3 regions of the Microbulbifer sp. ABM4_008 genome follow, and region 1 is predicted to be linked to each of the others. Evidence: predicted binding sites of a transcription regulator. Region 1 holds the regulator's gene; each other region holds the start of a gene.

The links. Region 1 encodes LexA, which represses DNA repair genes until DNA is damaged. Its sites were predicted from a motif close to ACTGTNTNTANANACAGT; they were not measured.
Region 2: the regulator LexA is predicted to act here: its motif matches at 1,790-1,807, upstream of ACYX4J_RS10430 (VRR-NUC domain-containing protein).
Region 3: the regulator LexA is predicted to act here: its motif matches at 1,321-1,338, upstream of recA (recombinase RecA).

The regions. Positions count from the first base shown of each region.
Region 1 is NZ_CM149970.1:1,800,931-1,804,197, reverse strand. It holds gene nagZ (beta-N-acetylhexosaminidase) at 1-48, opposite strand, end outside; gene ACYX4J_RS07915 (TetR/AcrR family transcriptional regulator) at 82-711, opposite strand; gene ACYX4J_RS07910 (LOG family protein) at 995-1,633, opposite strand; gene lexA (transcriptional repressor LexA) at 1,794-2,399, shown strand; gene ACYX4J_RS07900 (hypothetical protein) at 2,463-2,720, opposite strand; gene ACYX4J_RS07895 (DUF6586 family protein) at 3,075-3,267, opposite strand, start outside.
Region 2 is NZ_CM149970.1:2,399,372-2,402,638, forward strand. It holds gene ACYX4J_RS10425 (ATP-dependent DNA helicase) at 1-28, opposite strand, end outside; gene ACYX4J_RS10430 (VRR-NUC domain-containing protein) at 31-1,692, opposite strand; gene ACYX4J_RS10435 (hypothetical protein) at 1,962-3,107, shown strand; gene ACYX4J_RS10440 (hypothetical protein) at 3,144-3,267, opposite strand, start outside.
Region 3 is NZ_CM149970.1:1,178,818-1,182,084, forward strand. It holds gene ACYX4J_RS05150 (CinA family protein) at 707-1,219, shown strand; gene recA (recombinase RecA) at 1,394-2,428, shown strand; gene ACYX4J_RS05160 (regulatory protein RecX) at 2,429-2,914, shown strand; gene glpK (glycerol kinase GlpK) at 3,014-3,267, shown strand, end outside.

The DNA of each region.
Region 1 (3,267 bases):
TTCAAGCCCCTCGATATCCACCATGACCGGTCCGGGTGGTAAAGACATATTAAGTTCCTTATCGATTTAAGAGTGCGCCCACTAATTATCAACCTTCAACATGGCCGAAGCAGCGGGTACCAATCGCTCAAGAGTCTGGGTCAGGGTACTGTCAGAACCGAAATCCTCCCGCAGGATAGCCTCAATCGCATCGTGGCTCGACAGTGTGAAAATGGTCGCTCCCAGCATAAAGTAGAGGCGCCAATAGAAAGTTTCTGGGTCCAAGCCCGGTAACGCTTCAGCCAGCAGTCCGGCAAAACGGCGGTAAGTATCCCCGTATCGAGATACGATAAATCGACGCAAATGCCCCTGGAACTGGGTATAGGCCAACCCTAAAAGACGCATAAATCGCTGTGGATCCTTTCCCTCCAGCCCAAGGCTTCCCAACCCAACTCGATACAGGCATTCGATCAGCTCCTCCACCCCCAGGGGCTGCCCCAGGGCAATACGGCGATCAAGCTCTTCTTCCAGAGCGTTAGTGAAAGGCGTTAAAAAGCGTTCAAATACCGCCTGTATCAATTCTTTCTTGGAGCCGAAATGGTAGTTAACTGCCGCCAGATTAACCCCGGCCGTGCTCGTAATTGTTCTCAATGAGGTTTCAGGAAAACCCCGTTCGGCAAACAGCACTTCCGCTGCATCGAGTATCCGGCTGACCGTATCTATCTGGCTCATAAGTATCAAACCACCATTTAAAACATACGTTTAATCGACGCCAGAGTAGCACATTCTCGTTGATCTAGAGCCCGCCAGCTAAGCTCTCCACTCAGCAAGGTACAAGAGTAAAAATAACAGGGAAAAGTATGTCAGGCGGTAAGATCAATACTGCTGGAGTTGATCTCCCGCCAACTTGAGCAAGTACGCCACCCCACCAGCCGACATAGCCTTTTAGTCCGGGGGCAGCTTTAACAAAAATAACTTTGAAAATTTTTTCGGTATTTTAAGATCACCCGAATAATTATTCTTTCACCTGCATATATTTCATAATCAGGGCCGCAGCCTCCTCCACACTATCAACGATATGAAAAAGGTCGAGATCACTGGCATCGATACAATCGCGCTCTAACACTGTATCTACCAACCAATCGTACAACCCACTCCAGTAACGCTTACCTACCAACACAATTGGGAAACGCCGCACTTTCTGCGTTTGCACCAAGGTAAGAGCTTCAAACAACTCATCCAACGTGCCGTAGCCACCGGGAAGTCCAACGAATCCAAGTGCGTGTTTTACAAACATAAATTTCCGTACAAAAAAATATCGGAAGTTCAAACTGATGTCCTGATATGGATTTGCCGCCTGTTCAAAAGGCAGTTCTATGTTTAGCCCAATTGATGCGCCGGGCTGCCCGAAAGCCCCTCGGTTACAAGCCTCCATCAGCCCCGGCCCACCACCGGTAATCACGGGGATCCCTTCAGCCGCGAGCAACTCTCCCAACTTTACCCCCTGCTGATATTCAGGACTATCCTCTGTAAATCTCGCCCCTCCAAACACTGTCACTGCACCACCTAAGGCTATCAGCCGCTCTATCCCATCTACCAATTCAGACTGAATACGAAGCACTCTCCAGGCTTCCGGCATTTTTGCATCCAACATTATTTTTCCCTCTTTGTCAGTTCCTTCAACGCTTTCTTCTCTCCTTGCTTTCTCCATCAATGTAGCAGCTCACAAAGACTAAAACCTGAGGATTGCGCGAACAATAAATCTGTATATAATTCCAGCAACTGTATATAAATACAGAAAACTAGGTAAATCTATGACCAATCTCACCGCTCGTCAGTCCCAGGTTCTCGACCTGATCAAGTCCTACCTGGATGAAACAGGCTACCCGCCAACGCGGGCAGAAATTGCCCAGGAGCTCGGCTTCCGCTCACCCAATGCCGCCGAGGAACACCTGAAAGCGCTCGCCAGAAAAGGCGCCATTGAGATGGTTGCCGGCGCTTCCCGAGGCATTCGAATTCCGGATCACCAATCCGGCTTGCCGATTGTGGGTAGAGTAGCTGCGGGGAATCCCATACTCGCCAGCGAACATATTGAAGATTATTGCGACTTGCCCGCGAGCTTCTTCCATCCCCCCGCAGATTATTTGTTGAGGGTACACGGTATGAGTATGCGAGATGCGGGCATTCTCGATGGAGACTTGCTGGCAGTGCAAAAGACCGAGCAGGTGCGCAATGGCCAAATCGTGGTTGCCCGTATCGATGATGAAGTCACTGTGAAGCGCTTTCGCCGCAAGGGAAATCAGGCAACCGTTCAGTTGCTACCTGAAAATGATGACTTTGAGTTAATTCAAGTCGATATGAGAGATAAGAACTTTGTGATTGAGGGATTAGCCGTAGGGGTTATTCGCCAAACGCCTTAAGCCCCTAAAAACGACAACAGCGGCCATTGGCCGCTGTTGATAAGACTCGAACTAACGCTGATGTTAGTGAATAGTATGATTTACCGGCATTAAATCATCTTCTTCCTCGAAGTAACCAGCCTCAAGATCGTCTAGATTTTGTACGGCTTCAATGCCCGCTTCCAACATAGCCCTTGCCACAGCAACCTTGTTCTTGCGCAGAAACTGAAGGCTTTCTGCAGAAAAAGAAATGCTTACCAAAGGGTCCTCTTTATGGCCAGCACGACGCAAAGCTACATCGCCATTAGCCAGCTCGATTATTTCAAAAGTTTCGGAGGACATTCGCTTTTCCTTCACGGCACAACAGTTTGCGCCCAGTGTACCACAGGCTTGCGATAAGTTTCATTCATCCAATTTGAGGGCTTCTGGCTCCTGACTTTCGAGGCAGTCTATTACCAGTACGCTATATCAAAGAATTACCTAAACCACTCAAGAGATCACAAGAGAAAAGTGAATTGCTTTGCACGTTGCACCTGTTGCGGGTTATGTCGAGTGGGCCACAACTACTCTATTGTGACTCACTCAAAGGACAGCGGACTTTCCCGCAGAGGTGCGCCTAATATCAACAACCTTCAAAATTCGCAGGAATATTACGAATCTATTCAGAAGTTCACCGAGGTCGAGTAAGCGTATTAGTTAACACTCATCCAAGTGAGCGCGCTGCCTCACCACCAACTCACTCAGAGAACGATGCCACTGAAGCAATAACTCTTTGGACAAAGGTGCAAACTCGGGCTTGGCAACTTCGTTGTGTAGCGGGATTAAATTAACCTGTTGCTGTTTTTCATCAGCACCCACAGATATTTTCTGCTGCTCTTCCCAGGCGTAA
Region 2 (3,267 bases), 600 kb from region 1:
AAATCTCAGCCGACTCTAAGCTATCCAAAGCTAGCGCCACTCCACATGAGTTACCCGATGAGGGATCGCCTCTTCAGCAAAAAACGTCAGCCAGCGTTCTTGGTTTTTTTGTAAGCGATCCCCAGGACCTTTAACCTCCACGAGTTCATAGTGGCCGGAGGGAGTAAAGCAAATAAGGTCTGGCAGCCCATTTCTATTCTGTGTGATGTCACTGAGCATGCGAGTAAAAATTGAACGCCAATGACTTGGTGGGATTCTATCCAGCGCCTCCTCAAGTAGTTCTGTAGACAAAGGCTCCCAAGTAACCAAAGGGTTGGCAATACCTTGTTTCTCAGCAAAGGTAGCGAGGACACGGGACTTCAAAGACTCATGCTCTATTTCAGCCAATCGCTGGATGAATAGCGCTTGACGGGAATAGTAAAAATCCGCGGTGCGAAAATCAGCTGGGGCTACCTGGAAGGGATTGAAAAAAGCACCAGGCACAGGTGCAAATAGTATGTCCCAAATATAGAGGCCCAACACACCGGTGAATAGGGTGTTCTCTACATAAAAACACTCACCACCGCTAGAACCTTCAAGGTGCTCTGCCACCAGTAGCTCAACACAGCTTTCCCCCTGCGCCAAACTTATCACTTCAGTGGGGGCTTGGATTTTATGAGGTGCCTGCCAGTTGTTGAGGCCTCCACTTCGTTTGGCTGTGCGGTAACCAAAGCTAAGAGCAAACTCTCTTTCTGCTTGGTCCATAGGGGAAGCTATTATTTCCTCGCATATTTCCAATGCTAGAGTGTCGCACCCTTGCTTTACGGCAATTCGTGCGCGGCGCTCACGGGAGGGAGGGGTTTTACAAAGTTGATATAGTGCATCAGCCTGCTCAAGAGCATTGAGCCGCTCAAGCTGCCGTGCCAACTTAAGACGTATTCTGTCCAGCCGACGAGCCAGGGTTGAGTCACCATCGATACCTTCTGGCAGTTGAGCAGATAAGGCCAATATGGCTTCCGCATCTTCCAGTAATGACTCTTCTAACAGCTCCAGGCATTGGTAGTAAAGCAGATACTGATCAATTTGCGAGCGGCTTTGAAAGGGGAGATTTTGCTTATCCAGTGGATAGGATTCATACCGATAAAGCCCAAGATCCCGCAATACATAGTCGGTAAGATCCTGATTCAAGTTGCCAAAGTAACACAGTTTGAAAGTCTGGAAATGCTCAGCACCCTGGACGGCTAGTACCCTGTGCTGAGAAAGCAAGTTCACAAACCAGTCACTCGAACTGGAGTCTTCAAGCAATAGTTGCTCGAGGGAAGGCCGGCTGAGAGACTTGGATATACCCGAGGGTCCTGCCGTAAGCAATTCAGCTTTGGTAAATAGTGGTAGATATTCTTGTGCCGTTAGCACCGGATTAAAACAAAGTAGTCCAACGCGATCCAAAACAGCTGCAGCACTTTCAATGCTCTCTATCTCACCATAGCTAAGCTTCTCCAGGCGGAAAAGCGATCCTCTAGAGGAGGGTACTCCTTTACGGGACAGCAAACGCACATAGAGCCGCTGGCTATAAATATCCAACTCTTGGAAGGTTTTAAAAAAATTTTGCTCAGATGTGGTGATAAGCCGGGAATAATGTTGGCTAACAAATTCAATCAACGCTTTGAAGTTGTCCAGGTAATAGCCAGTTGGCAATTCTATCGGTTGGGTCATGGCACAAGCGCTAGTTTTTCGATCTATCTATCGTCGATGCCGCACACCAGTTCCTTATGACGTGATATGCAAACAATGAGGCAGAGGTTACTCTGGGGCTTTATGGTTATACAGCAAGTTAGCCCGGTGAACAAACAACAATCCCAAGCTTTCTTCTTAGTTATTCAGCCATTTTTTCCTATGGCAACTCCCTTGATGCTCATCCAGGCTTGCAGTCGAGGCTTATAAGCGGTCGCCCCATAAGATTTAACCAATAAGGGATTACCTCTATGAAAGTGACAAATTCTGTGACTGCAGCCGCGCTATTTGCCGCCAGCGTATCTGCTCTAGCTGATAATAATGTCACCCTGGTATTCCAGGAAGGTACTGGCAATAGTGCAACTTCTGATCAGTCCGATGGTACTGTGCATAACAACTTGATTGTTCAGACCCAAATCGGCGATTTCAATGACTCGGATGCATCCCAAACTACAGGCACTTCTGAAAGCACTATTGAACTGGTGCAGACGGGAAATTTGAATCAGGCCTCAGCAGTGCAACAGAATGCAACGCAGCTTACTACGTCCTCCCTGACCCAGAATGGCAGTGATAATACAGCGACCTTGCTGCAGGACGATGCGCAATTCAGCTCCTTCACCGGCACTCAGGCTGGAGACTTAAACGACATCCAAGTCCTGCAACAGGAAGATGTTACTTCCACCACACTTGTCGCATCTCAACAAGGAATGTCTAACACACTGGTTTTAGATCAGCGTATAAGGGTGGATAGCACTAGCGCCATATTCACCCAAGTTGGTGACTCCAACTTCGCCAATATAGATCAGGATAGAGATGTAACCTTTACCTTTGCTATGGCCAGCCAGACTGGCTCTTCCAACTTTTTAGATATCGAGCAGGATGAAGTCACGACGACGAGCACTGCAATAATAATGCAGATAGGTGATTCGAATACCGGAAGAATAGAACAGGAAACTGATGTTTCAGCTGCTACTGGGATAGTCACCCAGATTGGTGATAATAACATTGCAAATGTGGATCAGGAGAATATTACCTCAAGCAGCGGTGAAGTAATGCAAACCGGCTCTTCTAATACGGTAAATCTTGATCAAGGGAACGAAAATATTGCCGCTATTGAACTTATTTCCTGTACCACTCTAGTAATCCAAGATGGCTCAGCCAATACAGCACAAATAGATCAGGGGCAGGACGGGTCTTTGCTCACTAGTTCACTGGTGCTCAATCAGTTTGGTGATTCTAATTCTTCCCAGATTAATCAACATAGCGGTATTAGTAGCAGCATTCTGGTGACGCAAAACGGTGTTTCCAATACTCAAACAACTTTGCAGGTTGGCAGTGGTGAAATCGCATTAACCACGCAAACTGGCACAGGTAATGTTGGCAATACCTTCCAATAAAACACCTGCTGAAAGTGGTTAAGGCTAGCGTAGATATTATTTAAAATATCGCATCACCTTTTGATACCGGTACACGACGTACCAAGTAAAAAATATCACTGAAATCCAAATCATAGTAATGATTTGGATTTCCAGTACCGACATATTGAACTCATCGATG
Region 3 (3,267 bases), 620 kb from region 1:
TTTGTCTTTCTTTAATTATCTATGGGGGTGCCAACTTCATTATGTTTTTATAATGGCGGTGATCTGCCACGATGATTAATGCTTGTTGGGCTTGGGGATTTATCTGCTTTTTTATTGTGATATTTATATATTCAGTACAGCAGTAACAGACTAACAAAAAGCCGATTGTTGCATAGGGAAAGCTCGGGCCCTTTGTCGTGAGACTGGTCCAACTTATCGCATATGCAAAATTTTTTTGCTTTAAAATTGGGGACAGCCAGTGCGTATTAATGTGTTTTTACATTGTTTACGTTTTTATTTTTAAATTTGTTGTTGCTTATTGGATTGCCCGCTTGAAACTATTTGCTGAATTAAGGCCCCTTTTAAAATTTAAATTCTAATTTGAAGGCGGGCCGGCGGCGGAAATTAGATTTGGCAACCTGGCTTCCATAGGTGATTTTATTTTCTAGAGTGCTGGCGGCGCTTGTGAGTGCTTCGACAGCGCACGATTTGTCTTTTGGTGTCGGCGCCGGTGTGCAGCCGGCGTGGATTAAGTTTTTTAAGGGTTTGCGGCTTCACCACTGCAGGACGGTTGTATATTCGGTATGGGGCAGCTTACTTAAAATGGAATTTGTAATCTTGCCGCAGGTCGGCACCCATAATAAGAGCCTACTTCTGTGCTGTAATATTCGGTTGTGGCCTAGGAGCGGTTGAACAGGAAGAAACGGTGGAATACAGAGAGATAACTGAGCTTGCCAGAGAGTTGGGCGGGGAGCTGGAAAAGAGAGATTGGCGCGTGACGTCGGCAGAATCTTGCACCGGTGGTGCGATTGCGGCGGCTATTACCTCTATAGCGGGTGCTTCGAATTGGTTTGATGGATCGATCGTGAGCTATGCGAATCGCATCAAGAACGGTGTTATGGGTGTCGACAGCAATGATCTCAAGCAGTTTGGTGCAGTGAGTGAGCCGGTCGCCCGGCAGATGGCTTGTGGTGTTCTGGCGATGATGGATGCCAATCTCGCCGTTGCGGTCAGTGGTATCGCGGGGCCTGATGGTGGCACTGCTGAGAAGCCGGTAGGTACGGTTTGGATTGCCTGGGCCCATGCGGAGGGGCAAGAGCCAGTGCAGATTGATGCGAAGTGTTTTCTGTTTAGTGGTAACCGGGCAGAGGTGCAATCGCAGACGGTCGTTGAGGCGCTAAAGGGAATGTTAAGGATTGTCCGTGAGCACCCGGTTTGAACTTGTCCACCGGGTCAAACTTTGTTCGTTTGCCCCAGCTTTAGGCTTCTTTTTGAGGCGTGGCTCGCTCAGCCTGAAGCTGGTACTCAGTATGAGGAATTACTGGTTGCCTATACAGTAATCCTTCGTTAAGCTTGCCACCACTCAATTCAGCTCAGAAATACGGGAATGGTCATGGATTCCAATAAAGACAAGGCATTAAAAGCGGCGCTATCTCAGATTGAACGTCAGTTCGGTAAAGGCACTGTGATGCGTATGGGAGACAAGGAGCGCGAGCGTATTCCTGCGATCTCCACCGGCTCCCTCGGCTTGGATGTGGCCCTGGGTATAGGCGGCTTGCCGCGTGGCCGTATCGTTGAAATCTATGGACCAGAATCCTCCGGTAAAACCACCCTCACCTTGCAGGTGATTGCCGAGGCCCAGCGCAATGGTGGCACTTGTGCTTTCGTGGATGCTGAGCACGCCCTCGACCCTATCTACGCTGAAAAACTGGGTGTTAACGTCGATGAGCTGATCGTATCCCAGCCGGATACCGGTGAGCAGGCGCTGGAAGTTGCCGATATGCTAGTGCGCTCCGGTGCCGTTGATGTGCTGGTAGTGGACTCCGTTGCGGCCCTGACCCCGCGCGCTGAGATCGAAGGTGAGATGGGTGATTCCCACGTGGGCTTGCAGGCTCGTTTGATGTCCCAGGCTCTGCGTAAGCTCACTGGTAATATCAAGAACACCAACACCCTGGCGATCTTTATCAACCAGATCCGCATGAAGATCGGTGTTATGTTCGGCAGCCCTGAAACCACCACTGGTGGTAATGCCCTCAAGTTCTACTCTTCTGTACGCTTGGATATCCGTCGTATCGGCTCCGTTAAAGATGGCGATGAGGTGGTGGGTAACGAAACCCGAGTGAAAGTGGTTAAGAACAAGGTAGCTCCTCCGTTTAAGCAGACCGAGTTCCAGATCATGTATGGCGAAGGCATTAACATGATTGGTGAAATCGTCGATTACGGCGTGAAGATGGGACTGGTGGATAAAGCTGGGGCTTGGTACAGCTACAAGGGCGACAAGATTGGCCAGGGCAAGGCGAACGCTACCAAGTTCCTGCGCGATAACCCCGACATTCGTAACGAGATTGAAGGTCAGTTGCGTGCGCAGCTGCTCGGTGATTTAGTGCCTGCGACCCCTGAAGAGGCTGCGGAATTACCGGAAGAGTAAATGCCGTACTCAAAAGCGGATTTTTCCGTTGATCCAGCTCAAGCGCTTTTCAGCGCGGCGCTTGAGCTGTTGACCCGCCGCGAGCACTCCCGCCATGAATTGAGGCAAAAGCTCGCGGCAAAATTCCCCAGCGCCGATTTCGACACGCTTTTTGAGCGCCTACACGAACTCAACTATCAATCCGATCAACGCTTTGCCGAAGTTTTTGCCCGCTCCCGTGTCCAGCGTGGTCAGGGGCCGATGCGTATTCGCCAGGAGCTACAGCAGCGCGGCGTGCGCGGTGAACTAATTGCCCAGGCGCTGGATCAGTTGGAAGTGGATTGGTTTGAGTTAGCTGCGGAAATGCTTCAGAGAAAATACCGGGCCCCTATGAGCGCAGAGCTTCCACGGGATCAGTGGATGAAGGAGCGAGCGCGGCGCCAGCGATACCTGGCTTACCGGGGCTTCCCCACGGACGCGATTAGCTGGGCGCTGGACGGCAATTAATCGGGCTTATACTCTGACTACTACCTGAATGACTGGTCGATAGGTTTCGGCCATTTTTCAGGTACAGAAAGAGACTAAAAGAATAAGCGCGAGAACCCTATGATCCTGTCTATTGACCAGGGCACCACTGGTACCACAGCTTTTATCTTCGATAGTAAGGGCCACCTGATTGGTCGCAGTTACTCGGAAATTCCCAATCGTTATCCCCAGCCTGGCTGGGTTGAGCAGGATGCGGAAGAGATTTGGTCGGTAACTCTCCGGGTCTGTGCCGCAGCACTCCAGCGCGCTGGTGTTCGCGCGTCGGATATCACCGCAGTGGGAATTACTAACCAGCGCGAGACCACGATCGTCTG